3 regions of the Pseudomonas sp. UTLPPB19802 genome follow, and region 1 is predicted to be linked to each of the others. Evidence: predicted binding sites of a transcription regulator. Region 1 holds the regulator's gene; each other region holds the start of a gene.
The links. The regulator sigma-54, encoded in region 1, starts transcription at its own class of promoters, with help from an activator protein. The targets are predictions, from matches to a motif close to ANTGGCATNNANNTTGCTNT.
Positions count from the first base shown of each region.

Region 2: the regulator sigma-54 is predicted to act here: its motif matches at 3,748-3,767, upstream of glnK (P-II family nitrogen regulator).
Region 3: the regulator sigma-54 is predicted to act here: its motif matches at 1,549-1,568, upstream of flgB (flagellar basal body rod protein FlgB).

Region 1 is NZ_AP048545.1:7,163,791-7,173,955, forward strand. It holds gene AC6I6U_RS31670 (MlaC/ttg2D family ABC transporter substrate-binding protein) at 1-141, opposite strand, end outside; gene mlaD (outer membrane lipid asymmetry maintenance protein MlaD) at 153-620, opposite strand; gene mlaE (lipid asymmetry maintenance ABC transporter permease subunit MlaE) at 620-1,417, opposite strand; gene AC6I6U_RS31685 (ATP-binding cassette domain-containing protein) at 1,417-2,226, opposite strand; gene AC6I6U_RS31690 (KpsF/GutQ family sugar-phosphate isomerase) at 2,508-3,482, shown strand; gene AC6I6U_RS31695 (KdsC family phosphatase) at 3,483-4,007, shown strand; gene lptC (LPS export ABC transporter periplasmic protein LptC) at 4,016-4,588, shown strand; gene lptA (lipopolysaccharide transport periplasmic protein LptA) at 4,575-5,120, shown strand; gene lptB (LPS export ABC transporter ATP-binding protein) at 5,120-5,845, shown strand; gene AC6I6U_RS31715 (RNA polymerase factor sigma-54) at 6,029-7,525, shown strand; gene hpf (ribosome hibernation-promoting factor, HPF/YfiA family) at 7,605-7,910, shown strand; gene ptsN (PTS IIA-like nitrogen regulatory protein PtsN) at 7,920-8,384, shown strand; gene rapZ (RNase adapter RapZ) at 8,387-9,244, shown strand; gene AC6I6U_RS31735 (HPr family phosphocarrier protein) at 9,261-9,533, shown strand; gene AC6I6U_RS31740 (superoxide dismutase) at 9,761-10,165, opposite strand, start outside.
Region 2 is NZ_AP048545.1:1,036,573-1,046,737, forward strand. It holds gene AC6I6U_RS04625 (cytochrome c) at 1-1,086, opposite strand, end outside; partial or broken gene AC6I6U_RS04630 (MCP four helix bundle domain-containing protein) at 1,613-2,395, shown strand; gene AC6I6U_RS04635 (methyl-accepting chemotaxis protein) at 2,390-3,253, shown strand; gene AC6I6U_RS04640 (accessory factor UbiK family protein) at 3,293-3,553, opposite strand; gene glnK (P-II family nitrogen regulator) at 3,969-4,307, shown strand; gene AC6I6U_RS04650 (ammonium transporter) at 4,344-5,684, shown strand; gene AC6I6U_RS04655 (secondary thiamine-phosphate synthase enzyme YjbQ) at 5,898-6,323, shown strand; gene sutA (dormancy-specific transcriptional regulator SutA) at 6,426-6,755, shown strand; gene AC6I6U_RS04665 (HAD family hydrolase) at 7,153-7,854, opposite strand; gene xerC (tyrosine recombinase XerC) at 7,851-8,750, opposite strand; gene AC6I6U_RS04675 (DUF484 family protein) at 8,753-9,478, opposite strand; gene dapF (diaminopimelate epimerase) at 9,492-10,165, opposite strand, start outside.
Region 3 is NZ_AP048545.1:6,749,275-6,759,439, reverse strand. It holds gene AC6I6U_RS29740 (chemotaxis protein CheV) at 1-509, shown strand, start outside; gene cheR (protein-glutamate O-methyltransferase CheR) at 563-1,390, shown strand; gene flgB (flagellar basal body rod protein FlgB) at 1,628-2,038, shown strand; gene flgC (flagellar basal body rod protein FlgC) at 2,042-2,485, shown strand; gene flgD (flagellar hook assembly protein FlgD) at 2,501-3,238, shown strand; gene flgE (flagellar hook protein FlgE) at 3,271-4,599, shown strand; gene AC6I6U_RS29710 (type I secretion system permease/ATPase) at 4,843-6,582, shown strand; gene AC6I6U_RS29705 (HlyD family type I secretion periplasmic adaptor subunit) at 6,579-7,892, shown strand; gene AC6I6U_RS29700 (beta strand repeat-containing protein) at 7,948-10,165, shown strand, end outside.

The DNA of each region.
Region 1 (10,165 bases):
CCGGTTCGCCGTCAGGTCCGCGAGCATCCGGTTGGTGGTGTCCTGGACCAGGTCGTGGGCGGTGGGCGCAGCCACTGCGTTGCCCATCAGCGGCAACGCCGCAAGCAATACCAACAGGCTACGGCGCAAGATAGAGACCATGAAAAAACTCCTCATTTGGCGTCTTTGTTAACGGTATTGAGCAGGAATTTACCGATCAGATCTTCCAGCACCAGCGACGACTGGGTGTCATGGATGGTCCCGCCATCCTTGAGCAGCGTGTCTTCCCCGCCGACGCTGATACCGATGTACTTCTCGCCCAGCAGGCCTGCCGTGAGAATGGACGCGGTAGAGTCGGTGGGCAAATTGTTCACGTTCTTCTCGACTTGCATGGTCACCCGGCCAGTAAAGTTGTCGCGGTCCAGATCGATCGCCGTGACCTTGCCGATGGTCACACCGGCCATGGTCACTTTAGCTCTGACAGTCAAACCGGCAATATTGTCGAAGTACGCGTAAAGTTTATAGGTTTCGGTATTTGCCGTCGGGGACAGTCCACTGACCCGCAGCGCCAGCAGCAGCAAAGCCAGGATGCCAGCCAGCAGGAAAAGGCCGACACCGATTTCCAGGGTGCGGTTTTGCATCAGAAATCTCCAAACATCAAGGCGGTCAGAATAAAGTCCAGGCCGAGTACTGCCAGTGAGGCATAGACCACGGTCTTGGTGGTGGCACGACTGATCCCTTCTGAGGTGGGTTCGCAGTCATAGCCTTGAAACACGGCAATCCAGGTCACCACGAAGGCGAACACGATGCTCTTGATAACACCCTTCAATACATCGCCGCTGAAGGTCACGCTGTTCTGCATGTTGGCCCAGTAGGAGCCGTCATAGACACCCAGCCAGTCCACCGCGACCCACGAGCCACCCCAGATGCCCAACACGCTGAAGATCACCGCCAGCAGCGGCAGGGAAATGAAGCCGGCCCAAAGCCGAGGCGCGACAATATACTTGAGCGGATCGACACCGATCATTTCCAGGCTGGAAAGCTGCTCGGTGGCCTTCATGTTGCCGATTTCCGCGGTCAATGCCGAACCGGCGCGACCGGCGAACAGCAGGGCGGTCACTACGGGCCCCAGTTCACGCAGCAACGTCAGGGCCACCATCTGCCCCACCGCCTGCTCGGAACCGTAGCTGGAAAGGATATTGAACCCCTGCAGTGCCAGCACCATGCCGATGAAGATGCCGGATACGACGATGATCACCAGCGACATCACGCCCACCGCGTGCAACTGCTTGACCAGCAGGCCAAAGCCGCCGCCGATGCCACCGCGACCGAACAACACATGAAACAGGAACAGCGTCGAACGTCCGAGCACGGCGAGCACGTCGATGCCCGAACGTCCGAACAGGCGAATTCTCTCGATCAATGAATGTTTGCGCATCAGCGCTTCCCCAACAGATCTGCGCGGTAATCCGGCGCCGGGTAATGAAACGGCACGGGGCCATCCGGATTGCCGGTCATGAACTGGCGAATGCGCGGGTTGTCGGCATTCATCAGTTCTTCGGGAGTGCCCTGCCCGAGCACCTGCCCGTCACCCACCACATAGAGGTAGTCGGCGATGCTGGCGGTTTCCGCCAGGTCATGGGAGACGACTATACTGGTGATACCCAGCGCGTCGTTGAGCAGGCGGATCAGGCGCACCAGTACGCCCATGGCGATCGGGTCCTGGCCGACGAACGGTTCGTCATACATGAGAATCTGCGGGTCCAGCGCAATCGCCCGGGCCAGGGCCACGCGTCGCTTCATGCCGCCGGAAAGCTCGTCGGGCATCAGGTCGACCGCACCCCGCAGGCCAACGGCCTGGAGTTTCAGCAAGACGATGTCGCGAATCATCTCGTCCGGCAGCTTGGTGTGCACCCGCAGCGGAAAGGCGACGTTCTCGAACACGTCCAGGTCGGTGAACAGCGCCCCACTCTGGAACAGCACGCCCATATGCTTGCGCGCATCGAACAGATCGCTGCGCGACAGTGTCGGCAGGTTCTGGCCGTTGACCCAGACTTCGCCGCTGCTCGGACGCAACTGGGCGCCCATCAGCCGCAGCAGCGTGGTCTTGCCACACCCGGAGGGTCCCATGATGCCGGTGACCTTGCCCCGGGGGATGCGAATATCGACATTATTGAAGATGCTGCGCGCGCCGCGCTTGAAGGAAACCCCCTTCAGCTCGACCGCGTAGGCGTTATCGACGCTCATCTAAACTCCTTGCGATGCAGCCTCTGTCTCGGACACCAGGCCCCTGTAAAGAGGTGCGCACATCCTGAGCGGGCCGAACTGGTCGCGAACTATATCACTGCTGATACGAGCCGCCCAAGGCCGAAGCCGTGCTTGTTCAGGATAGGTACAGTGGGTTTTGACACACCATCGTACGAAAACGGATAGCCAACCCCTACGCTCATGGCGTAAAGATCAAGCGTGAGGGAATTGTTCATTACCGCTATAATCGCGCCTTTTCATCGGGCTATACGATTTCTGACATGAGCCAATCCAGCGAGCTGATTCAATCGGCACAACGCACCATCCGCCTCGAAGTAGAAGCCGTAGAAGGCTTGTTGAGCCATATCGACGCAGATTTCGTACGTGCTTGCGAGATGATTCTGGCCAGCAAGGGCCGCGTGGTCGTGCTCGGCATGGGCAAGTCCGGCCACATCGGCAACAAGATCGCCGCCACCCTGGCGAGCACCGGCACTCCGGCGTTCTTCGTCCACCCGGCGGAAGCCAGCCACGGCGACATGGGCATGATCACTCGTGACGACGTCATCCTGGCCCTGTCGAACTCCGGTTCGACCTCGGAAATAGTCACTCTGCTGCCTCTGATCAAGCGCCTGGGCATCCAGTTGATCAGCCTGACCGGCAATCCCGACTCACCGCTGGCCAAGGCCGCCGAGGTCAACCTCAACGCCCGCATCGAGCACGAGGCCTGCCCGCTGAACCTGGCTCCGACGTCGTCGACCACCGCAGCCCTGGTGATGGGCGACGCCCTTGCCGTCGCCCTGCTCGAGGCTCGTGGCTTCACCGCCGAAGACTTCGCCTTTTCCCATCCGGGCGGTGCCCTGGGGCGACGCCTGTTGCTGAAAGTGGAAAACGTCATGCACGCCGGCGAAGAGTTGCCAAACGTGCTGCGCGGCACCCTGCTGAAAAACGCGCTGATGGAAATGACTCGCAAGGGCCTGGGCATGACCGTGATCGTCGAGGCCGACGGCCGTCTCGCCGGGATCTTCACCGACGGCGACCTGCGCCGCACCCTGGACCGCACCATCGATATCCACAGCGCCCTGATCGAAGACGTCATGACCCCTCACGGCAAGACCGCACGGGCCGAAATGCTCGCCGCCGAAGCCCTGAAAATCATGGAAGACCATAAAATCAGCGCCCTGGTGGTCGTCGATGACGAGGACCGCCCGGTCGGCGCCTTGAACATGCACGACCTGCTGCGCGCCGGAGTAATGTAAATGAGCATCGATCTGCTGCAACGCGGCAAGAACATCAAGCTGGCGGTATTCGACGTCGACGGCGTACTTACCGACGGTCGCCTGTATTTCCTCGAGGACGGCAGCGAGTTCAAGTCATTCAGCACACTGGACGGCCAAGGCATCAAGATGCTGATGGCCGCCGGCGTGCAAACCGCTATCATTAGCGGTCGCAAGACCGTGCTGGTCGAGCGACGCGCCAAAAACCTGGGCATTCCCCATGTATTCCAGGGCCGCGAAGACAAGCTGGTGGTACTCGACGCCCTGCTTGCCCAACTCGGCCTAAGCTATGAGCAGGTCGCCTATCTGGGCGACGACCTGCCCGACCTGCCGGTGATCCGGCGCGTCGGCCTGGGCATGGCCGTGGCCAATGCTGCAAGCTTCGTGCGCGAACACGCCCATGGCATTACCCAGGCCCGTGGTGGCGAAGGTGCTGCCCGCGAGTTCTGCGAACTGATCCTGCGCGCCCAAGACAGCCTCGAAGCGGCGCACGCCGCCTACCTGTAGAGCCTTTTATGCTGAGCAAGAAGATTCGCAACATTCTGCTGTTTGGAGTCATTGCCGCACTGTTCGCGGCCGTCGGCTACTGGAACATCAGTCCGGAACGGTTCCTGGAGCAGACCGCCGCGCCAGTGGACAACACCGCTATCGACTACTATGCGGTCAACGCCCACAGCGTCCAGTACATGCCCGACGGCAAGATCCAGTACGACATGACCGGTGACAAGGTCGAGCACCTCAAGGTTTCCGATGTCACCGTGGTGACCAAGCCCGACATGCAGATCTACCGCGGCACCGCCTTTCCCTGGCACGTCCAGAGCGAACGCGCCGAGGTCAATCCGGACGGCACCGAGGTCGAGCTGATCGACTCGGTACGGGTCGCCCGCACCGACGAAAAGCAGCGCAATGTACTTATTACTACAACTCGGATGACAGTATTCCCACAGAAGCAATATGCGCAGACCGAGCAAGCCGTTAGAATCGACGGCCCCAATGGCGTGACCACGGGCAAAGGCATGAAAGCCTATCTGGAAGAAAGCAGGATGCACCTGCTATCGAACGTAAGAGGACAGTATGAGTCTCGTTAAAACCCTCCCTATTTTGCTCAGCCTGGGCGCAGCACTGGGAAGCGTGAGCGCCTGGGCTCTGCCGAACGACAGCGAACAGCCCATCCGCATTCAGGCTGACGACGCTCAACTGGATGACAAGCAAGGCATTGCCACCTACAAGGGCGACGTCATCATCACTCAAGGTTCGATGATCGTTAAGGGCAACACCGTGACGCTGACCCGAACCAAGGACGGCGCCATCGACGTGGTCACCTCAGTCGGCAGCCCGGCCTATTTCGAGCAGAAGCAGAAAGCTACCGACCCGCAGCCGGTCAAGGGCTATGGCAAGACCATCCAGTACCACGCCCAGCAGAACCGCGTCATCCTGCTCGACCAGGCCAAGGTGATCAACGACGGCAACACCACCGAAGGCGAGAAAATCGTCTACGACACGGTCAAGCAGGTGGCTACCGCCGGCCGCGCCAACGGCACCCCGATCACCACGCCGCGCCAGCGAATCGACATGGTGATCCAGCCGAAAAAGAAAACCGACGAGCACAAGGCCCAGTAATGGCAATTTTGAAAGCCCAGCATCTGGCCAAGGCCTACAAGAGTCGCCAGGTGGTGCGTGACGTCAGCCTGTCGATCGAAAGCGGACAGATCGTCGGCCTGCTCGGCCCCAACGGTGCCGGCAAGACCACCTGTTTCTACATGATCGTTGGCCTGGTCCAGGCCGATCAGGGCCGCGTCCTGATCGACGACCAGGACGTCAGCCACCAGCCGATGCACGGTCGTGCCCGTGCCGGGATCGGCTACCTGCCGCAGGAAGCCTCGATTTTCCGCAAGCTGTCGGTGGCCGACAACATCATGGCGATCCTCGAGACCCGCAAGGACCTCGACAAGGCCGGCCGTCGCAAGGAGCTGGAAAGCCTGCTGCAGGAATTCCATATCAGCCACATCCGCGACAACCTCGGCATGAGCCTGTCCGGTGGTGAACGCCGTCGCGTGGAAATCGCCCGCGCCTTGGCCACCGCACCGAAGTTCATCCTGCTGGACGAACCATTCGCCGGTGTCGACCCGATCTCCGTGGGCGATATCAAGCAGATCATCCATCACCTCAAGGCCAAGGGCATCGGTGTACTGATCACCGACCACAACGTCCGCGAGACCCTGGACATCTGCGAAACCGCCTATATCGTCAATGATGGACAACTGATCGCCGAAGGCGATTCGGACACCATCCTGGCCAACGAACTGGTCAAGGAAGTCTACCTGGGCCACGAGTTCCGCCTGTAAGTATCGGGATGCCCAATACCCGCCCGGAGCGCATCGATGTTCGATAAAAACCACTGTTTTATTGTTACAGCGCTCTAGGCAAACACTCCGGTTTCAGGCATATAATTTGCTTATGTTTGGCGTTCCGGCGCCCTGTAGTGGATGGCGCATGCGCGCCGGCGAATAAGGTGTTAAGCCCCTGCCATGAAACCATCGCTCGTCCTGAAAATGGGCCAGCAGCTGACGATGACACCGCAGCTGCAACAGGCCATCCGACTGCTCCAATTGTCGACCCTGGATCTTCAGCAGGAAATCCAGGAGGCCCTGGAATCCAACCCGATGCTCGAGCGCCAGGAAGAAGGCGACGACTTCGACAACAGCGATCCAATGGCCGACAACGCCGAGCAGAAGACCACTCCCGACGCTCCGGAAACTTCCTATCAGCAGGAAGCTGCACCGACAGTCGACAACATCGACGAAGGCGAGTGGAGCGAACGCATTCCCAACGAACTCCCGGTCGACACCGCCTGGGAAGACGTCTACCAGACCAGCGCCAGCAGCCTGCCCAGCAACGATGATGACGAGTGGGACTTCACCACCCGCACGTCCGCCGGTGAAAGCCTGCAAAGCCACCTGCTGTGGCAATTGAACCTGGCACCAATGTCCGACACCGATCGCCTGATCGCCGTGACCCTGATCGACTGCATCAACAACCAGGGCTACCTGGACGAGACGCTCGAGGAGATTCTCGAGGCATTCGACCCGGAACTGGACATCGAGCTCGACGAGATCGAAGCCGTCCTGCACCGTATCCAGCAGTTCGAGCCCGCCGGCATCGGCGCACGCAACCTCGGCGAATGCCTGCTGCTGCAACTGCGCCAACTGCCGGCCAAGACCCCTTGGCTGAACGAGGCCAAGCGCCTGGTCACCGACTTTATCGACCTGCTCGGCAGCCGCGACTATAGCCAGCTGATGCGGCGCATGAAGCTCAAGGAGGACGAACTGCGCCAGGTCATCGAGCTGGTGCAGAGCCTCAACCCGCGCCCCGGCTCGCAGATCGAGTCGACCGAGGCCGAATACGTGGTGCCCGACGTGATCGTGCGCAAGGACAATGAGCGCTGGCTGGTGGAACTGAACCAGGAGTCGGTGCCACGCCTGCGGGTCAACCCGCAGTATGCCGGCTTTGTCCGCCGCGCCGACACTAGCGCCGACAACACCTTCATGCGCAACCAGTTGCAGGAGGCGCGCTGGTTCATCAAGAGCCTGCAGAGCCGCAACGAGACGCTGATGAAAGTTGCCACCCAGATCGTCGAGCATCAGCGCGGCTTCCTGGAATATGGCGACGAAGCGATGAAGCCGCTGGTGCTGCATGACATCGCCGAAGCCGTGGGCATGCACGAGTCGACCATTTCCCGGGTTACCACCCAGAAATTCATGCATACCCCGCGCGGCATCTACGAACTGAAATACTTTTTCTCGAGCCACGTCAGCACCTCCGAAGGCGGCGAATGCTCGTCCACGGCGATCCGCGCGATCATCAAGAAACTGGTTGCAGCGGAAAATCAGAAAAAGCCGTTGAGCGACAGCAAGATCGCTGGTTTACTGGAGGCACAAGGCATTCAGGTCGCCCGTCGTACCGTCGCCAAGTACCGCGAGTCCCTCGGGATCGCGCCTTCCAGCGAACGGAAGCGGTTGATGTAACCGCCGGGCGTGCCACAGCGTTCCAGTGGCAAGCCACCAGGCTTGCCGCTTTATGCACTGGCAACGAAGGAGAAGCTGTATGCAAGTCAACATCAGTGGACACCAACTGGAAGTGACCGAACCACTGCGTGCCTATATCGGCGAGAAGCTCGACCGATTGGAACGCCACTTCGACAAGATCACCAATGTACAGGTGACAATGGCCGTCGAAAAACTGAAGCAGAAAATCGAAGCCACTTTGCATATCCACGGCGGTGAGGTGGTCGCCAACGCAGAACATGACGACATGTATGCAGCCATCGACCTGCTGACCGACAAGCTGGATCGCCAACTGAAAAAGCATAAGGAAAAGAACCTGCACCTGCTCCAAGGTACGGGTCGTTAACTCCCTCCCATGATTCGACTTGAAAATATCCTGACCCCCGGCCGTTCCCTGGTGAACGTGCCGGGCGGCAGCAAGAAACGCGCCCTCGAACAAATCGCCAACCTGATCAGCCGCGAAGTGCCCGATCTGGAAATGCAGGATGTCTACGAGAGCCTGATTGCCCGCGAAAAACTCGGTTCAACCGGTTTTGGCAACGGCATCGCCATTCCCCACTGCCGCCTCAAGGGCTGCGAGGCCCCCGTCAGCGCGCTGATGCACCTGGATGCGCCGATCGATTTCGACGCCATCGACGGTGCGCCGGTAGACCTGCTGTTCGTGCTGCTGGTCCCGCAGGCCGCCACCGATGCACACCTGGAACTGCTCCGGCAGATCGCCAGTATGCTGGACCGCAAGGAGGTGCGTGACCGGCTGCGTGGCGCACCAAGCAATGAAGCCCTCTATCAGGTTGTTCTGGACGTACAAAACGGTCAGTAATCATGCGCTTGATCATCGTCAGCGGCCGCTCCGGCTCAGGTAAAAGCACTGCCCTCGACGTACTCGAGGACAATGGCTATTACTGCATCGACAACCTGCCGGCCGGCTTGCTGCCGGAATTGGCCGAACGGGCGCTGATCCATACCGAGCTGGCGCAACCACTGGTCGCCGTATCCATCGATGCGCGCAACCTGCCCAGCCACCTGTCGCGCTTTCCCGAACTGCTCGACGAAGTCCGCGGGCGGCATATCCAGTGTGACGTCCTGTACCTGGACGCCGACGAGGAGACGCTGCTCAAGCGCTTCTCCGAAACCCGTCGGCGCCACCCCCTGAGCAACGCCAACCGCTCGCTAGCCGAGGCCATCCGCGACGAGAGCAGCCTGCTCGGGCCGATCGCCGACCTGGCGGACCTCAAGGTCAACACCACCAACCTCAACCTCTATCAGTTGCGCGACACCATCAAGCTGCGCCTGCTGAACCAGCCGGAGCCGGGCACTGCGTTTCTGGTAGAATCGTTCGGCTTCAAGCGCGGCATGCCGGTGGACGCCGACCTGGTGTTCGATGTGCGCTGCCTGCCCAACCCCTACTGGAAACCGGAGCTGCGCGAACAATCCGGGCTTGATCAGCCGGTGGCCGAATACCTGGCTGCGCAACCGGATGTGGAGGAAATGTTCCAGGACATTTCCAGCTATTTGCTCAAATGGTTGCCACGTTTCGCTGCCAGCAACCGCGCTTACGTCACTATTGCCATTGGCTGCACTGGCGGGCATCACCGCTCCGTCTACCTGACCGAGCGCCTGGGTCAGCTCCTGCAGCAATCCCTGAAGAACGTCCAGGTCCGCCACCGCGACCTTAGCTGAAAGGATCACCATCGCGATGCCCGCTCTGGAAATCGAAATCATCAACAAGCTGGGGTTGCACGCCCGTGCCTCCGCCAAGTTCGTCGGCGTTGCCGGCCAGTATCCTTGCAATATCCGGGTAGGGCGTACGCCCGAGAGCATGGTCGACGGCAAGAGCATCATGGCCATGATGATGCTCGCTGCCGGCAAGGGCACCAAGATCCACATGAAGACCGAAGGCGAACAGGAAGACGAGGCCATGGCCGCGCTGGTGGCACTGATCAACAACTATTTCGACGAAGGCGAGTAGACACCTTCGCAACAAGCCCGCTCCCACGGGAGCCGGCTTGCAGGCGATGATTGAAGCAACGCCCCTGCTATCAGCCCCCTCCCGACCAGCCCAACAGCCGGGCAACGAGCAATACCACTCCAGCCAGCAACAATAGCCAGCCAACTCCCTGGCGAAGTAATCGCCATCTGCTCATTGCCACGGTTTCAGTCTCCATCATCGGCTTTGGATCTTGTTGGTAGTGTGCTTCACGCCAGGGCAGCGAGATAACGCCGTTCGACTTCCGGCCAGTTGATCACGTTGTAGAAGGCGTTGATGTATTCCGGACGACGGTTCTGGTACAGCAGGTAGTACGCGTGCTCCCATACATCCAGGCCGAGGATCGGCGTATTGCCGTTCATCAGCGGGCTGTCCTGGTTGCCGCTGCTCTCGACCACCAGCTGTTTCTGTGGAGTCACGCTCAGCCAGGCCCAACCACTGCCGAAACGCGTCAGCGCAGCCTTGGTGAAGGCTTCCTTGAACGCCTCGAAGCCCCCCAACTGCTCGTTGATGGCCTTGCCCAGCGCCGCTTCCGGCTCACCGCCGCCCAACGGGCTCATCACCGCCCAGAACAACGAATGGTTGGCATGGCCGCCACCATGATTGATCACTGC
Region 2 (10,165 bases), 1.3 Mb from region 1:
GACCGTGCGGTGTACGCCGTTGACGATGGTCGCGATCAGGTTGTCGGCACGGCTGGTGGCGGTGTTGTGGAACAGCGACGGGTACTCGCGGTTGCCCTGGCCGTTGGCCTGGTGGCAGTTGGCGCAGGTGCCGCTGAAGATGTGCCAGCCGGGATTGTCCTGCGGGTTGCCGCCGCGCAGTGTCAGCTCGTCGCTGGACGCCTGGCCGAAGGTATGGCGGGCCTGGCGCTCGCCGCTGGCGACCGGCGTGGTTTGCAGCAGGTAGGCGGCGATGGCCTTGAGGTCATCCTCGCCCAGGTATTGCAGGCTGTGCTCGACGGCTTCGGCCATCGGCCCGGCAGCCTGGGCCTTGCCCTCGACATGGCCGGTGCGCAGGTAGGCGACGATCTCGTCGCTCGACCAGGCGCCGATGCCGCTGACCTTGTCCGAAGTGATGTTCGGCGCGTACCAGGCGCCCAGCGAACCACCGGCGAGTGCCTTGTCGTTGTTGGCGGCCATCAGCACGTTGCGCGGGGTGTGGCAGGTGTCGCAGTGGGCCAGCGCGTTGACCAGGTAGTCGCCACGGTTGACCTGGGCCGACTTGGCCGGGTCCGGGATGAAGCGCTTGTCGCTGTGGAACAGGGCATTCCAGCCGAGCATCGAGGCGCGGATGTTGAACGGGAAGTCCAGCTTGGTCTTGGGGCTCGGCGCATCCACCGGCTGCACTTCCTGCATGAAGTACTTGTACAGCTCGGCGATATCGCTGTCGGTCATCTTCGCGTAGGAGGTGTACGGCATCGCCGGGTACAGGTGGGTACCGTCCGGCGTCACGCCGTCGCGCACGGCACGGGCGAAGTCCGCTTCGCTGTAGTTGCCGATCCCGGCGGTCTTGGACGGGGTGATGTTGGTCGAGTAGATCACCCCCATCGGCGAGCTCAACGGGTAGCCGCCAGCGAACGCCTTGCCGCCGGCGCTGGTATGGCAGGCCACGCAGTCGGCGGCCACCGCCAGGCGCTTGCCCGCCGATGCGTTGGCGTCGAGCGCCTCGGCATGGGCCCCCAGGCTGATGGTCATCAGGGCCAGCCACCCTGCCAGGGTATTCCTCATGGGTCTTGCCTTCTGCACGCCAGGCAATAGCCGACCCATCCTTTGCGGATGCATGTGTAACTCCTCACGGTTTGACTTGCGCGCGTGACAACCGGCCCGTGCCATTTTCATGACCGAACAGAGTCGTCGTACGACGTCGTATGTTTGCGGTTAATATTTCACATGCTGTAACATTTAACAACGATTATGGCAAAAAGCCATTACGCGTTTATTTCAATCGATGGCTCTGGAACGTATGTTTCAGAAGTTTGATAGCCCGCCGATATCGTGTGCGCGATGGGGGGCAAGAAGGGAAGTGATCCGATCAAGCTTGAGGGAAAAAGAGCAATTCGGCTTGTGCGTTTGTGCTGTGGTACGACCTCAATCACCGAAAAACCTCGCCATGTGCGAAGGGTGTCCGTGCTTTTGCCAGGCGGGCGCCCATAGCCATGGAACCCCTACACAGGCCCGTCACCTGGCAACACGCGGGGGCAGGGAAATGCATACATGAAAGGGTCACTCGACCAGTGCCCACAAGGATTCACCGATGAATTGGCTCAATGACGCAAAACTCTCGACCAAACTGATCACCTCCTTTTTCCTCTGCGCCCTGATCACGCTTGCCGTGGGCATGCTGGGTATCAGTGGCGTCTCCGCGTTGTCGGCGCGCCTGCAGGCAGTGTTCAGCAACAACCTGGTGTCGGTCGCCAACACGTCCCAGACCAAGACCAAGGCGGTCGGCCAGACCCGTGACATGTATCGGTTGTACGTCGCTACCGCCGGCAACTCACCGCAGAGCGTCAAGGATGAGTTCCTGGCTTCGATGAAAGCCAACCAACTGGCCAGCGAGCAGGCATTTGCCGCCTATCGCAAGGGCCCGCTTGCCGAGGACGAGCGCATTGCCGGCGACCAGATGGCGCGCGACTGGCCGGTCTACCAGGCGCTGGTACAGCGCTATGTGGCGTTGATGGCGGCGGGCGACCTGGAGAATGGTCGCATCCTGCTGCTGGGCGACCTGCAACAGGCCTATCGCAAGGTGATGGATCAGCTCACCATCATGATCGATTCCAATGATCGCCAGATCAGCGAAGACGCCAAGGCGGCCACGCAGCAGGAAGCAACGGCCAAGACGGTGCTGTACAGCGGTATTGTCATCGCCTTCATCGCGGCCCTGCTGCTGGGCTTTTTCATCAGCCGCCTGATCAGCCGGCCGATTGCCACGGCCGTCGTCTGTGCGCAACGCATCGCCGAGGGCGATCTGACCCAGCGCATCACCAGTCACGGTCGTGACGAGGCCGGCCAGTTGCTGGACGCCTTGGGCGGCATGCAGGACAGCCTCAAGACCACCATCCAGCAGATCGCCAGCGCCGCCGACCAACTGGCCTCCGCGGCCGAGGAGCTGACGGCGGTCACCGACGACGGCAGCCGTGCCCTGACTCGTCAGAATGACGAGATCCAGCAGGCCGCCACGGCGGTGACGGAAATGACCTCGGCGGTCGAGGAAGTGGCGCGCAATGCCGTCTCGACCTCGCAGGCTTCGCAATCGACCAGCACGCAGGCCAGCAGTGGCCGCGACCAGGCCCGCAGCGCGGTGCAGGCGATCAACAACGCCACGCGGGAAATCACCTCGTCCACCGGGCTGGTCAAGGATCTTGCGGTGCAGGTTCGTGACATCGGCCAGGTGCTGGACGTGATCCGCGGTATTGCCGAGCAGACCAACCTGCTGGCGCTCAACGCGGCCATCGAGGCGGCCCGTGCCGGCGAGCAGGGCCGGGGTTTTGCCGTGGTCGCCGATGAGGTACGGGCCCTGGCGGCACGGACCCAGGCGTCCACCGGTGAAATCGAGACGATGATTCATGCGGTGCAGGACCGTGCCGACAGCGCGGTCGACGCGATGGGCAAGAGCCAGGCACTGGTGACCGAAACCCAGGACCTGGCCCGCGCGACCGGCGAGGCACTGGAGCAGATCGCCGACGGCATCTCGCAGATCAACGACCGTAACCTGGTGATCGCCACGGCTTCCGAGGAGCAGGCCCATGTGGCCCGTGAAGTGGATCGCAACCTGGTGAACATCCAGGATCTCTCGACCCAGACGGCGGCCGGGGCGAACCAGACCAACGCTTCAAGCCAGGAACTGTCGAACCTGGCGCTGTCCTTCAACTCGCTGGTCAGCCGTTTCCGGCTCTGAGCCCGCGTGTCGCCTGGCGCCATTGCGGCGCCAGGCGGTTCATTCCTGGGTGGGGGCCAGTCGCGCTTCCAGCTCGGCGACCTTCGCCTCCAGGCTCTCCAGGCGCGCACGGGTACGGGCCAATACCACCATCTGGCTATCGAACTCTTCCCGGCTGACCAGATCCAGCTTGCTGAAACCGCTCTGCAGCAGGGCCTTGAACTGGCTTTCGATTTCGTTGCGCGGCAACGGGCTTTCGCCATTGAACAGGCGGGAGGCTTGGCCGCTCAGGGCGTCGAGGAAGTCTTTGGGCGCGAGCATGGTGTGGTTTTCCGGATACAGGGTCGTCGCAGTGTACCACGCGGTGTCTATAGTGATTTTCGGGGGCGGCGATGCACGCTTTTTGCGCAATGCGTCGTGCGCTGGCGCACCGTTGTTGTGCGTCGCTTGCGGGTGCTGGGCGGCCTTTCCTCCGCATGGGTGGCCAAGAGCTTGAAATGCTTGGGTTTTGCAGAGATGGCAAGGTTTCTGCTTAGACACTCGTGACCCATGCACTGATGCAGTCGCTGTGACCAGGCAGTGCGGCAGGCGCAGCGGGAAGGCTGCACCGGCCACGGTTAGCGGACATCGACAGGTCGATCGAGGCCGACGATGCGTTACAAAGCCAGGCACTGCGCTTAGACTTGAGTCGGGTTTGTTTTCCTGGGGCAAGTCCACCAATTCGGGAGAGAGTTTCATGAAGCTAGTCACTGCCATCATCAAGCCGTTCAAGTTGGACGATGTGCGCGAATCGTTGTCCGAGATCGGCGTGCAGGGCATTACCGTCACTGAGGTCAAGGGCTTCGGTCGGCAGAAGGGTCATACCGAGCTGTATCGCGGCGCGGAGTACGTGGTCGACTTCCTGCCCAAGGTGAAGATCGATGTCGCCATCGACGACAAGGATCTCGACCGGGTCATCGAGGCGATAACCAAGGCCGCCAACACCGGCAAGATCGGTGACGGCAAGATCTTCGTGGTCAATCTGGAACAGGCGATTCGCATCCGTACCGGCGAAACCGATACCGACGCGATCTAAGCCGCCCCAAACCCCAACGCCCCAGGAGAAAACAATATGACTCTGCGTAAATTCGCAGGGCTAGGAGCCCTGTTGTCCCTAATAATGCCGGCCATGGCCATGGCGGCGGACCCAGCGCCCGCTCCCGTGCTCAATTCCGGTGACACTGCCTGGATGCTGACCTCCACGGCCCTCGTCCTGTTCATGACCATTCCGGGCCTGGCGCTGTTCTACGGCGGCATGGTGCGTTCGAAAAACATTCTTTCGGTGATGATGCAGTGCTTCGCCATCACCGGCCTGATCACCATCCTGTGGTTCGTCTATGGCTACAGCCTGGCGTTCGACAGCACCGGGATGGAAGCCGGCGTCGTCAATCTCAATTCCTTCATCGGCGGCCTGAGCAAGGCCTTCCTGGCCGGCATCACCCCTGCCAGCATCACCGGCCCGGCGGCGTTGTTCCCCGAGGCGGTGTTCGTCACCTTCCAGATGACCTTTGCGATCATCACCCCGGCGCTGATCGTCGGTGCCTTCGCCGAGCGCATGAAATTCTCCGCGATGCTGATCTTCATGGGCGTCTGGTTCACCCTGGTCTATGCGCCGATCGCACACATGGTCTGGGGCGGTGCGGGTTCGCTGCTGGGCGACTGGGGCGTGCTGGACTTCGCCGGTGGTACCGTGGTGCACATCAACGCCGGTATCGCAGGCCTGGTTGCCTGCCTGGTGCTGGGCAAGCGCAAGGGCTTCCCGACCACGCCAATGGCGCCGCATAACCTCGGCTACACCCTGATCGGCGCCGCCATGCTGTGGATCGGCTGGTTCGGCTTCAACGCCGGTTCCGCCGCCGCCGCCAACGGCACCGCCGGCATGGCGATGCTGGTCACCCAGATCGCTACCGCCGCCGCCGCACTGGGCTGGATGTTTGCCGAGTGGCTGGCCCACGGCAAGCCAAGCGCCCTGGGTATCGCTTCGGGCGTGGTCGCCGGCCTGGTTGCCATTACTCCGGCCGCCGGTACCGTCGGCCCGATGGGCGCCCTGGTGATCGGCCTGGCTGCCGGTGTGGTGTGCTTCTTCTGCGCCACTTCGCTGAAACGCAAGCTGGGCTATGACGACTCTCTGGATGCCTTCGGCGTGCACGGTGTGGGCGGTATCCTCGGTGCGATCCTGACCGGCGTGTTCGCCGCACCGTCGATGGGTGGCTTCAACGCCGCGACCACCGATGTCGCTGCCCAGGTCTGGGTGCAGTGCAAGGGTGTTGGTTTCACCATCATCTACACCACCATCGTCACCTACGTGATCCTGAAAGTGCTGGATGTGGTGATGGGCCTGCGGGTGACCGACGAAGAAGAGTCGGTGGGCCTGGACCTGGCACAACATAACGAGCGCGGCTATAACCTCTGAGCGCGTTGAAAAAAATCTGCCCGGCTTGCCGGGCATTTTTTCGCCTGGATTTTGTCAACGTGAAGAGGGCTGAAAGGATTTATCCAGAGGCATGGCGGACAAAACATCAGAGTCCGCCGCCATGGGACGATGGCTTACAGCATGGCAGGCGTATTAGGCGCTTTGCTTTTTTCCACAGCGCGCTAGAATGCGCGCCGATGGGCGGAGAACTGTATGTGGCAACAGACACTGATTACCTTGCGGGCCAGGCCCCGGGGCTTTCATTTGGTGACCCAGGAGTTGCTCGACGGTTTGCCTGAACTCCGGGCATGTCGCGTCGGTCTGTTGCATTTGTGGCTGCAGCATACCTCGGCCTCGTTGACCATCAACGAGAATGCCGATCCGGCGGTTCGCCGCGATTTCGAGCGTTTTTTCAATCGACTGGTCCCGCAAGGCGACCTCGACTATGAACATAACGACGAAGGCGCGGATGACTTGCCGGCGCACTTCAAGGCCAGTTTGCTAGGCTGTCAGCTGACTTTGCCGGTAACGGCGGGGCGGTTGGCACTGGGTAGCTGGCAAGGCGTCTATCTTGGCGAGCACCGCGATCATGGCGGTGCCCGTAAAGTCCTCGCCACCCTCCAGGGTGATGGGGCATAAGCCGCTGGGTACCAGCGGATGTTGATTTTTTTCCGGCAGCCTTCGACAGTCGGCATAGCTGGGCTATAACTAATCTGCTTTTCGCAAGTCATGAGGTAGAACATGAGCGACGATGATCTGGAAAATGATGACCTCGAAGTAGGCGACGAAGACGAGAACGAAGAAGGTCTGGAAGCGTCTGCAGAAGACGTGGACGTAGCCGACGACGACGGTGGCGATGCACCTGCCCCGACGTCCAAGGGCAAGGCCAAGGCGGCGGTATCGGTCGATGAGCTGCCAAGCGTCGAGACCAAGAACAAGGAGCGCGATGCTCTGGCACGGGCCATGGAAGAGTTCCTGGCGCGTGGCGGCAAGGTGCAGGAAGTGGAGGCCAACGTGGTCGCCGATCCGCCCAAGAAGCCGGATAACAAGTACGGCAGCCGCCCTATCTGAGTGGCGCTTCCTGCTTGCTGAAAAAGCCCGCCGTCGCTGCGGGCTTTTTCATGCCCGCTGGATGGCTGGAACAGTAGCGAACGCAGAAGTAGAGACTGGAGCAGAAGCCGTGGCGAGGGGGCTTGCCCCCGCTGGGCCGCAAAGCGGCCCCAAGCCCAGCCGGCTCGAACTTTCAGGCAGATCGCATGTACCGGTTCTGCGGCTGCTCTGCAGCCGAGCGGGGGCAAGCCCCCTCGCCACAAGAAGTGTGTTGCTGTCTGGCTAGGCGTTCCAGACAGCGCGGCCCCAGGCCCAGCCGGCTCGAGCTTTCAGGCAGATCGCATATACCGGTTCTGCGGCTGCTCTGCAGCCGAGCGGGGGGCAAGCCCCCTCGCCACAAGGAGTGTGATGCTGTTGGCTAGCTGTTCCAGGCGACGAGCAGGGCCGGTAGTTCGGTAAGGCTGCGAATTTCGGCGTCCGGTTGACGCTCGGCTTCCCAGGCCTTGCCCAGGGGGTTGTACCAGATGGCCCGCAGGCCCGCCTGCTGGGCTCCGGCGATGTCGTCGCCGGGATGGTCGCCGATGTGTACCGCAGCACTGGCCGCGATATTGCCGCCGCGCACCAGGGCTTCGTGGAACAGTCGCGAATCCGGCTTGGCGATGCCGATGTCTTCGGCGCACAGCGCAAAGCGGAAGTAGTCGGCCAGGCCCAGGCGGTGCACGTCGGCATTGCCGTTGGTGACTACGCCGAGAGCGAAACTGCGGGCCAGGGCTTCCAGGGTCGGTTCGACTTCGGGGAATACCTCGATCTGGTGCCGGGCGTGGATGAACGCCTCGAACGCCTCGTCGGCCAGTACCGTGGCCTGCGCCTGTGGATAACCGGCTTCTTCCAGGGCATGGAACAGTACCCGGCGACGCAGCGCGCTGATGCGGTGCTTGAGCGTCGGCTCCCTGAGCAGCACCTGTTCGCGGATGGCCCACAGGTGTTCGATCGGTATGCCGCCGAGGTCCGGCGCATGGCTGGCCAGCCACTCGCGTAGCACGTTCTCCGCGCTGTGGATCACCGGGGCGGTGTCCCACAGCGTGTCGTCGAGGTCGAAGGTGACCAGCTCAATCGTCATTGCGAAGGGTCCTTGCTGCGTTTGGCCCTGGGGTGGGCGCTGTCATAGACGGAGGCCAGGTGCTGGAAGTCCAGGTGGGTGTAGATCTGCGTGGTCTTGATGTCCGAGTGGCCGAGCAGTTCCTGCACGCCGCGCAGGTCCTGGGACGACTCCAGCAAATGGCTGGCAAAGGAATGGCGGAGCATGTGCGGGTGCAGGTTCTGCCCCAGTTCGCGCTCGCCGGCGGCCTTGACCCGCAGCTGGATGGCTCGCGGCCCGAGGCGACGCCCCTGCTGGCTGACGAACACCGCATCGTCCGCCGGATTGCTCAGGGCGCGCAGCGGCAGCCAGGTCTGCAGCGCTTCGCGGGCCTTGCGACCAATCGGCAGCACGCGGGTCTTGCTGCCCTTGCCGTGAACCTGCACCAGGCCATCGGCCAGGTCCAATTGGTCGAGGTTGAGCCCGGTCAGTTCCGACAGGCGCAGGCCCGAGGAGTAGAACAGCTCGAGGATCGCCTGGTCGCGGTGGGCGAGAAAATCGTCTTCGACGGCGCCATCGAGCAGTTGCTGGGCGCGGTCGGTATCGAGGGTCTTGGGCAGCCGGCGTTCGCTCTTGGGTGGCGCCAGGCCGGTAGCCGGGTCGTGGTCGCACAGTCCCTCGCGGTTGAGGTACTGGTACAGCCCGCGCACCGCCGACAGCAGTCGAGCCAGGCTGCGCGAGGACTGTCCCTGCTGGTGCAGGCGGGCGACCAGCCGCCGCAGCCGCTGGATATCCAGGGCGGCCCAGCCGGCGAGCTGTTCTTTCTCGCAGAACGCCAGGACCTTGTCCAGGTCGCGGCGATAGGCTTGCAGGGTGTGCGGCGACACCTGACGCTCACTGCGCAGGTGCTCGCAGTAGGCGTCCAGCTGTCGTTCCATGGCTAGCGTACCGAGCGCAGGGAGTGGGTGAAGCGCGGAACCACACGCCCGAGGACTTCGGCGATGTAGCTGAGGAACAGGGTGCCGACCGAGCTCTTGTAGTGCTGCGGGTCGCGGCTGGCGATGGCGAGTACGCCATGCAGGCCCAGGTGGCTGATGGCGACCACCGCGGTGGAGCCGATCTGCCGGCGTTGTTCTTCGCCGAACAGGAAGTCCAGTTCATGCTCGCGCAGGCTGCCGCTGACGCTCTTGCCTTCCGAGAGCAGCCCGCCGATTGCCTGCTGGGCTTCGGCGCCACTGACCCAGCGACCCACCGGCATGGCGTTGTCGCTGAACAGGATCAGGCTGACGAAGGGCACCTGGAAGTCCTGGCGCAGGCTGTCCTCGACGGCCATCACCAGGTCGTCGAGGCTGGCTGCATCCATCAGGGCGAGGATCAACCGACGGGTCTTGTCGAACAGCCGGTCGTTGTCGCGGGCGACATCCATCAACTGGGACAGCCGATGGCGCATCTCGATATTGCGCTCGCGCAGGATCTTCATTTGCCGCTCGACCAGCGACACCGTGTCACCACGTTGGTGCGGGATACGCAGTGCCGGCAGCAGTTCCTCGTGATCGACGAAGAAGTCCGGATGAGCTTCCAGGTAGGCGGCCACGGCGGCCGCCTCCAGGCTCTGCTCTGGCAGTTCGTGGGGCTGTTCGGCTGGAACCTGTGGCTGGTCGCTCATGACATTCGCTCGCTTATAGACGCACTTGTCCTTCATACACCCGTACGGCCGGCCCGGTCATCAACACCGGCTGGCCAACGCCGGCCCACTCGATGGACAGGCGTCCGCCGGGCAGGTCGATGGTCACCGGCGAATCCATCCAGCCCTGGCTGATGGCGGCCACTGCCGCGGCGCAGGCGCCGGTTCCGCAGGCCTGGGTTTCCCCGGCGCCGCGCTCCCAGACGCGCAATTGCGCGCGGTGGCGGTCGATCACCTGGAGGAAGCCGACGTTGACCCGTGCCGGGAAGCGCGGATGGTGTTCGATCTTCGGGCCCAACTGGTGGACAGGCGCCGCATTGATATCGTTGACGCGCAGCACCGCATGGGGGTTGCCCATGGACACGGCGGCCAGTTCGACCTGCTGGCCGTCGACGTCCAGCGGGTAGCTGAGGGCCTGGGCCGGGGCCTGGAACGGAATGTCCGCCGGCACCAGGCGCGGGGCACCCATGTCGACGCTGATCTGGCCGTCCTGGCGGACATCCAGTTCGATGATGCCGCTCTTGGTCTCGACGCGGATCCGGCGCTTGGCGGTCAGGCGCTTGTCCAGCACGAAGCGGGCGAAGCAGCGCGCGCCGTTGCCGCACTGTTCGACTTCCGAGCCGTCGGAGTTGAAGATCCGGTAGCGGAAATCCACCTCGGGATTGCTCG
Region 3 (10,165 bases), 410 kb from region 1:
ACAACCAGTTGGTGGAAATCATCGACGTGGAGAAGATCCTCGCCGAGGTTTCGCCCATGTCCGAGTCGGTTTCCCTGGGCGTGGTGGATGTCGAGACGCAAACCAAGGCGGTGTCCCTGCGTGTGCTCACCGTCGACGATTCGTCGGTGGCGCGCAAGCAGGTCACGCGTTGCCTGCAGACGGTCGGTGTCGAGGTGGTGGCGCTGAACGACGGCCGGCAGGCACTGGATTACCTGCGCAAGCTGGTCGACGAGGGCAAGAAGCCGGAGGAGGAATTCCTCATGATGATCTCCGACATTGAAATGCCCGAGATGGACGGCTATACCCTCACTGCTGAGATTCGCAGCGATCCGCGCATGCAAAAGCTGCACATCACTCTGCATACTTCCTTGTCAGGGGTTTTCAACCAGGCGATGGTGAAGAAGGTCGGCGCCGATGACTTCCTTGCCAAGTTCCGACCTGATGACCTGGCGGCCCGGGTGGTTGACCGGATCAAGGCTGCAGGATAACAGCCGGGGACCGATGGTCCCTGGCGCTACAGACGATTTAAGAGGCGGCACCATTGTCTACGGGTAATTTGGATTTCGAACAGTTCCGGGTCTTCCTGGAAAAGGCCTGTGGCATTCTGCTCGGTGAAAACAAGCAATATCTGGTTTCCAGCCGTCTCAACAAGCTGATGGAGCAGAATGGCATCAAATCCCTGGGCGAGCTGGTCCAGCGGATCCAGACCCAGCCACGCAGCGGCTTGCGTGAGCAGGTGGTGGATGCCATGACGACCAACGAAACCCTGTGGTTTCGTGACACCTATCCGTTTGAGGTGCTCAAGAGCAAGGTATTGCCGGAAGCGATCAAGGCCAGTCCCGGGCAACGCCTGCGGATCTGGTCGGCCGCTTGTTCATCGGGGCAGGAGCCTTACTCGATCTCGATGTCGATCGACGAGTTCGAGCGGACCAACATTGGCCAGTTGAAGGCCGGTGCGCAGATCGTCGCCACCGACCTGTCGGGTCTTATGCTGAACAACTGCAAGACCGGCGAGTACGACAGCCTGGCGATTGGTCGCGGCCTGTCGCCCGATCGCCTGCAGCGCTACTTCGATACCAAGGGGCCGGGGCGCTGGGCGGTCAAGGCGCCAATCCGCAACCGGGTCGAATTCCGCTCGTTCAACCTGCTCGACAGTTATGCCAGCCTGGGCAAGTTCGACATCGTGTTTTGCCGCAACGTGCTGATCTACTTCTCCGCGGAGGTGAAGAAGGACATCCTCATGCGCATCCACGGCAGTCTCAAACCAGGCGGTTATCTGTTCCTGGGGGCATCCGAGGCCCTCAACGGCCTGCCGGACCACTACCAGATGGTGCAATGCAGTCCGGGCATCATCTACAAGGCCAAATAGCCAACAGTTCGACACCCAGCGGGAGCCCACAAGGCTCCCGCTTTTTTTTGCCGCCGGTGTTGCCGCTTTGCTGGCGCTTAGCGGAAATGCCTTGCCGCTTTTCTGGCATTGCCAGCGGCAGCCACCTGGCAAAGCCTTGAATTACGGGGGGTGAGGAAATTGGCATGGGGCTTGCTATGGCTCTGTCAACGAAAAACCTGTTCCGACGATCAGGTCAACTCTCGAAGGTTTCCCGACATGAGCATCAGTTTCGACAAAGCGCTCGGCATCCACGAACAGGCCCTGAGCTTCCGTGCCCAGCGTGCCGAAGTCCTGGCCAACAACATCGCCAACGCCGATACCCCGAACTACAAGGCCCGGGACATGGACTTTTCCTCCGTGCTCGCCGAGCAGAGTGAAAAGGCCAGGAACAACGGCACCTTCGCGCTCAACACCACCAACAGCCGCCACATCGAAGCCCAGGGCATGAGCAATGGCGACGCGGCGTTGCAGTACCGCACACCGATGCAGCCGTCGATCGACCAGAACACCGTGGATGCGCAGATCGAGCAATCGAACTACGCGCAGAACGCGGTCGATTTCCAGGCCAGCTTCACCCTGCTCAACAGTAAATTCAAAGGGCTGGTGTCAGCCCTTCGTGGAGAATAAGCCATGTCCCTCGCCAGCGTTTTCAACATTGCCGGTAGCGGCATGAGTGCCCAGACCACTCGACTGAACACCGTCGCCAGTAACATCGCCAACGCCGAGACCGTCTCGTCGAGCATCGACAAGACCTACCGTGCGCGTCACCCGGTGTTCGCCACCATGTTCCAGAACGGCCAGGCCGGTGGCAGCGATTCGCTGTTCCAGGACCAGAACGCTGCCGGACAGGGCGTGCAGGTGTTGGGCGTGGTCGAAGACCAGAGCAACCTGGAAGCCCGCTACGAGCCGAACCATCCGGCGGCCGACGCCAAGGGGTATGTCTACTATCCGAACGTCAACGTCGTCGAGGAAATGGCCGACATGATCTCCGCCAGTCGTTCGTTCCAGACCAACGCGGAAATGATGAACACCGCCAAGACCATGATGCAGAAGGTCCTGACCCTCGGTCAGTGATAAGGGGCGACAGACATGAGCGTTACCGACTCCACCAGCACCTCCGTCCTCAACGACATCTTGACGGCCTCCAATGCCAAGGTGACGAACAAGACCAGTACCGACTCGCTGGGCAATGCCATCAGCAGCGCGGCCGGTGGCCAGACCCTGGGCAAGGACGCGTTCCTGCAACTGCTGGTAACCCAGCTGAAGAACCAGAACCCGCTGGACCCGCAGGACAACAGCGCCTTCGTTGCGCAGTTGGCCCAGTTCAGCAGCCTGGAAGGCATCACCACGCTCAACACCAGCGTCAACAACATTGCCAGCGCGTTCCAGTCTTCCCAGGCGCTGCAGGCATCGTCGCTGGTCGGTCGTTCGGTCATCGTGCCGACCGACAGGGCGGTGGTCGACACCAGCAAGAGTTTTACCGGCACCGCGGTCGTTACCGGTGCCACCGATACCACCACGCTGAAGATCAGCGATTCCAGCGGGAAGGTGGTTCGCACCATCGACCTGGGCGCCCAGACTGCCGCCGGCAACGTGGCCTTCGTCTGGGATGGCAAGGATGATTCCGGGACCCTGTTGTCCAGCGGTACCTACACCTTCAGTGCGGCCGCCAACCTCAAGGGCTCCACCAACTCGACGGCACTGGTGACCAACCTGCCGGCAACCGTCAGCAGCGTCAGCCTGTCGCAGAGCGGCGGTGAAATGATGCTCAACCTGGCTGGCCTGGGCAGTATTGCTCTGTCCAAAGTCCAGACCATTGGCCTGTAAGAGCCGACCAACGCGAAACAAAGGAGAGATACATGTCTTTTAATATCGGTTTGAGCGGTCTCAATGCGGCCCAGAAACAGCTCGACGTAACCGGCAACAACATCGCCAACGTCAACACCACCGGCTTCAAATCGTCCCGTGCGGAATTCGAGGACGTCTACTCGGCGACCAAGCTCGGCGTATCGTCCAAGACCATCGGTAACGGTGTGCGCCTGGCCAACGTTTCGCAGAACTTCGGCAACGGCGGCATGAACGTCACCGGTAACGCGCTGGACCTGGGTATCCAGGGCAACGGCTTCTTCACCCTGAGCGACAGCGGTTCGCTGATGTACACCCGCGCCGGTACCTTCAAGACCGACAAGGACGGCTACATCACCAACTCCGATGGTACCGCGCGTCTGCAGGGCTTTGCCGCCGACTCCAACGGCAATGTCATTCCGGGCGTGCTGACCGACCTGCGCATCGACGTGTCGAACCTGCCACCGCAGACCACGACCACCATCGGCGCGACGATCAACCTCGACTCCAAGTCGGCGGTGATCAACCAGGCGACCACGCCGTTCGATCCATCGAACACTGCCAGCTACACCACGCCATTCAGCTCCGATATCTACGATACCCAGGGTAACAAGCACTCGCTGGACCAGTATATGGTCAAGACCGGTGCCAACACCTGGAACGTCTACACGCTGATTGACGGGCGCAACCCGAACGGTACGGCACCGACTGTGGCGACGGTACCTCCAACGGTTCCAGCTGCTGCGACTGATCCTGTTCCGGTGGCAATGACCTTTGACTCCTCCGGCAAGCTGACCTCGATCGGTGGTACCACCGGCAAAACCAGCATCACCGTTACCGGCTGGGTTCCTGGCACGGTGACCAATGGTGTATGGGCCGCGAACGGTGCGGGTGCCAACACTGCCGGTATTCTTACCGACTGGGCGAAAACCACCCAGTTCAACGCCGATACCTCTCGCGCAGCCATCATTGGCGACGGTTATGCTACTGGCCAGATCACCGACATCAGCATCGATGGCACCGGTATCATCTTTGCCAACTTCAGCAACAACCAGCACAAGGCGATCGGCCAGGTGGCGGTCGCCAGCTTCACCAACGAACAGGGCCTGCAGCCTGCCGGCGGCACCAACTGGAAGCAGACCTTCGCCTCGGGCCAGCCTGCCTATGACGGCGGAGAGGTCGGCACCAACGGTTCCATCGTTTCCGGCTCCCTGGAAGGTTCCAACGTCGACCTGACCAGCGAACTGGTGGACCTGATCAAGGGCCAGAGCTACTACCAGGCCAACGCCAAGACCATCTCCACCCAGAGCACCATCATGCAGACCATCATTCAGATGACCTGATGGCTGGTTCGGGGTTTCGAAAGTCCGGCGCCTTTGGGCGCCGGATTTTTTTTGCCTGGTTTTTGCGCTGAATCAATTTGCAACTCTTTTCCCCCTGTGTGTCCCGACAAGCTGGTGCAGAACTTGCTCGCCCAGCCCGCGCTAACGAATGACGTCAATTTTTCGTTATACCCGCATCATCAGGACAGAGCCTTCGTTCTGACTGCATGGACGCTATGCAAGCTCACAGGGACGGAACACGAATTGAAGAGAAGTAACGCCCTCAATACGCCTGTCGTTTCGGCGTCGTTGCAAACCCTCCTGCGTAAAAGCCTGGTCGGTGCCGCCCTGTTTTCAGGGGTTATCAATATCCTGGCGCTGGTCGGTCCGTTGTTCATGCTGGAGGTCTACGACCGGGTCATTCCCAGCCAGAGCATCCCGACGTTGGTGGCCCTGGCATTGTTGGTCCTGGGGGTCTACGGGTTTTCCGGCTTGCTGGATATTGTCCGTTCCCGCCTGATGGTGCGGATCGCCTCCGCCTTTGACCTGGCACTGTCTCCCCGCGTGTTCAAGGTGATTGCAGGGGTGTCGCTGAAAACGGCGATTACCGGCGATGCCCTCAAGCCTGCCCATGAGCTGGACCAGATTCGCGGGTTCATCGGTGGCCCGGGACTGGTGACCTTTTTCGACCTGCCCTGGATGCCGGTGTACCTGGCCGTCTGCTTTTACATCCATCCCTTCTTCGGTCTGCTGACGAGCGGGTTGATTGTCGTGCTGGTGGCACTGACCTTCATCACTGACCGACAGTCACGTCAGCTGGCACAGGCCAGCGCCGAGGCGCAGAACAAACGCAATTACCTGGGGCAGCAGGCTCACCAGAATGCCGAGGCGTTGGCGGCGATGGGAATGGCGCAACGTGCCTCGTCGCTCTGGCAGGTGCATCACTCGACCTATACCACCCTGCAACGCCAGACCCTCGATATCGGCTCCTTCTTTGGTGGCATTTCCAAATCCCTGCGTCACCTGGTCCAGTCCGGCTCCCTGGCACTGGGTGCCTACCTTGTGATTCAGGGCGACCTGAGTGGCGGTACCATCGTGGCGGCCTCGATCATCGTGTCACGGACCCTGGCGCCGGCCGAGCAGGTGATTGCCACCTGGCGCAGCCTGCTTGGCGCCCATCTCGCCTGGAAGCGGTTGCTCGAAGTGTTTGCGCTGTTTCCCGATGAGCAGGGCAGAACCGAATTGCCGCAGGCACATCGCACACTTCAGGTCGACAACCTCTTTACCGCACCACCGGGCAGCCAGCGCCTGACCTTGCAGAATGTCCATTTCACGATGGCGGCGGGGAGTGCGCTCGGCGTTGTGGGGCCGAGTGCATCCGGTAAGTCGTCACTGGCCCGGGCCCTGGTCGGTGCCTGGCAGCCGGCTCGCGGTCAGGTCAAGCTGGACGGTGCGCCACTGGAGCTGTTGGGCGAACAGTCCCGAGGCAAGCTCATCGGCTACCTGCCGCAAAGCGTCGGGCTGTTCAGCGGCACCGTCGCCGAGAACATTGCACGGCTGGATCCTGATGCCGATGACCGCGCGATTGTGTCCGCCGCACAACTGGCGGGCGTGCATGAGTTGATCCTGCAATTGCCCGAGGGGTATCAGACCCAGGTGAGCGAGGGCGGGCTCAACCTTTCGGCCGGGCAACGGCAGCGTATAGCACTGGCCCGAGCCTTGTTCGGTGATCCGTTCCTGGTGGTGCTGGACGAACCCAACTCCAATCTCGACGCCGAAGGTGAGCAGGCTCTGTCGCGGGCGATCCTGTCGATCAAGGCCCGCGGGGGGATCGCGGTGGTGATCGCTCATCGCACCAGCATTCTTTCGGTCATCGACCAGGTGTTGATTCTCGAACATGGTGTCCAGGCGGCATTCGGCGCCAGGGATGTGGTCCTCAGGAAACCGCCCGTACAAGCACCTCGGCCGGCGCCAAGCGTCGTGGAAATGGGAGTGGCCCAATGACCGTTCATGATCAGGAAAACATCCTGGCCGGTTCGCTGAACCGACATCTGCGACTCGGCACTTTCAGCCTTTTGGTCCTCCTGGGGGGCGGGTTGTGCTGGGCGATCGGCACTGACTTGTCCGGTGCCGTGATCGCCACCGGTAGCGTGGCAGTGGAAAGCAATGTCAAGAAGATCCAGCACCCCACGGGCGGCATCGTCGCGGAACTGCTGGTCAGCGAGGGGCAACAGGTAACCGCGGGCGACGTGTTGATCAGGCTCGATGCGACGTTGCCGAAAGTTGGCGAGGCCATTGTGTCCAAGTCACTGAGCCAGGCCCTGGCGCGCCAGGCACGCCTGGAGGCCGAGCGCGATGGCGCGGCCGAACTGGTAACGCCAGCTTCGTTGATTACACGCCTGGGAGACGATGCCGCACAGGTGCTGATGAGCAGTGAACGGCGCTTGTTCGAGGACCGCCGCTCATCCCGCGAGGGGCAAAAGAAGCAGTTGCGTGAACGAATCCGGCAACTCAACGAAACGATTGCCGGCCATGATCTCCAGCAGAAGACCAAGACCGAAGAAATCGAGTTGATCGACAAGGAGTACCAGGCGGTCCGCAAGCTCTACGAGAAAGGGATGATGACGATCGATCGGGTCAACGCCCTGGCTCGCGGCATTGCCCGTTTGCGTGGCGAGCGCGGGCAGTTGATCGCGTCCATTGCCGAAGCCCGCGGCAAGATTGCCGAGACCGAGTTGCAGCGTCTGCAGATCGACCAGAGTTTCCGTAGCGAGGTGTCCCTGGAGCTGCGCGAGTTGGAAGCTCGACAAGGGGAATTGGTCGAGCGCGATATCGCGGCCAATGACCAGCTCAAGCGCATCGATATAACCGCCCCGGTTTCCGGGCGAGTCCAGCAATTGGCCGTGCACACCCTGGGTGGGGTGATTTCGCCGGCGGAAAACCTGATGCAGATCGTGCCCTTCGATGACGAGTTGTTGGTCGAGGCGCGAATCAGCGCCCAGGACATCGACCAGGTATCGCTGGGGCAGGATGCGGTGTTGCGGCTCAGCGCCTTCAATCGCAGCACGACGCCCGAGTTGAAGGGACAGGTGGTCCGGCTATCGGCGGACCTGGTCCAGGACGAGCGCACCGGCATGGGGTTCTATCGTGCCGGGATCAAAATACCGCACAGCGAATTGACGCAACTGCAAGGGCTGACCCTCGTACCCGGAATGCCGGTGGAATCGATGATCCAGACCGGCACACGCAGCGTCATTTCCTATCTGCTCAAACCTATCAGTGATCATGCCCAGCGCGCCTTCCGCGAAGGATGAAGAACGAACGAGTTCACCGTGGTACCCATGACTCAACAAGGAGCAAGGAAGAAAAATGGCAGTGATCAACGGAACATCAGGAGCGGATACGCTGGTAGGAACGACGGCTGCCGATGAGCTTTACGGCTTTGCCGGCAACGACTCGCTGGATGGCGGGGCGGGAAATGATCTGCTCGATGGCGGGGCTGGGGCGGATGTGCTCAATGGTGGGGCGGGAACCGATACCGCCTCTTATGCCAATTCGACGGCTGGGGTTACCGTCAACCTGGTTAGCGGGACGGGGGTTGGTGGTGATGCGCAGGGCGATACGCTGATTGGTATCGAGAGGGTGGTGGGGTCTGCGTTCAACGACACGCTGACCGCCCAGACCAACGGGCACAGCCTGGTGGGCGGTCAGGGCAACGATACCTACTTCGTTAACGGCACTGGCGTCTCGGTAGTTGAAGCCGCAGGTGAGGGGGACGATGAAATCAAGACCACGCTGAGCAGCCTGAGCTTGGCGGCGAACGTCGAACGGCTGACCTACACCGGTACCGGCAATTTCGTCGGTTACGGCAATGGCCTGGACAACATCATCACTGGCGGTGCCGGCAACGACACCCTGCTGGGCGGTGCCGGCGCCGACCAGTTCATCGGTGGCGCGGGGATCGATACCGTCAGCTACACCGATGGTAACAGCGTCACGATCAACACCAAGACCGGTATCCATACAGGCATCGCCGCAGGCGACACCTATGTGGGTATTGAAAATATCCAGGGCTCGAACACCAACGACATCTTTATCAGCGGCTCGGCTGCCGACCAGTTCGATGGTGCCTCGGGGACCGACACGATTGACTACTCCGGCTCTTCGGCAGGCGTGACCGTCAGCCTGGTCAACGGCAGCGTAGGTAGTGGTGGCGATGCCGAGGGTGACAAGCTGTCGAACTTCGAAAAGGTGATCGGTTCGGACTTCAACGACACGCTGACGGCACAGACATCCGGCCACACCTTGGCAGGTGGTGCAGGGGATGACGTCTACATCATCAACGGGACCAACGTGTTCGTCACCGAGCTGGCCGATGGCGGCGACGATGAGATGCGCACGGCAATGAGCAGCCTGAGCCTGGCGGCGAACGTCGAACGGCTGACCTACACCGGTACCGGCAATTTCGTCGGTTACGGCAATGGCCTGGACAACATCATCACTGGCGGTGCCGGCAACGACACCCTGCTGGGCGGTGCCGGCGCCGACCAGTTCATCGGTGGCGCGGGGATCGATACCGTCAGCTACACCGATGGTAACAGCGTCACGATCAACACCAAGACCGGTATCCATACAGGCATCGCCGCAGGCGACACCTATGTGGGTATTGAAAATATCCAGGGCTCGAACACCAACGACATCTTTATCAGCGGCTCGGCTGCCGACCAGTTCGATGGTGCCTCGGGGACCGACACGATTGACTACTCCGGCTCTTCGGCAGGCGTGACCGTCAGCCTGGTCAACGGCAGCGTAGGTAGTGGTGGCGATGCCGAGGGTGACAAGCTGTCGAACTTCGAAAAGGTGATCGGTTCGGACTTCAACGACACGCTGACGGCACAGACATCCGGCCACACCTTGGCAGGTGGTGCAGGGGATGACGTCTACATCATCAACGGGACCAACGTGTTCGTCACCGAGCTGGCCGATGGCGGCGACGATGAGATGCGCACGGCAATGAGCAGCCTGAGCCTGGCGGCGAACGTCGAACGGCTGACCTACACCGGCACCGGCAATTTTGTCGGCTACGGCAATGGCCTGGACAACATCATCACTGGCGGTGCCGGCAACGACACCCTGCTGGGCGGTGCCGGCGCCGACCAGTTCATCGGTGGCGCGGGGATCGATACCGTCAGCTACACCGATGGTAACAGCGTCACGATCAACACCAAGACCGGTATCCATACAGGCATCGCCGCAGGCGACACCTATGTGGGTATTGAAAATATCCAGGGCTCGAACACCAACGACATCTTTATCAGCGGCTCGGCTGCCGACCAGTTCGATGGTGCCTCGGGGACCGACACGATTGACTACTCCGGCTCTTCGGCAGGCGTGACCGTCAGCCTGGTCAACGGCAGCGTAGGTAGTGGTGGCGATGCCGAGGGTGACAAGCTGTCGAACTTCGAAAAGGTGATCGGTTCGGACTTCAACGACACGCTGACGGCACAGACATCCGGCCACACCTTGGCAGGTGGTGCAGGGGATGACGTCTACATCATCAACGGGACCAACGTGTTCGTCACCGAGC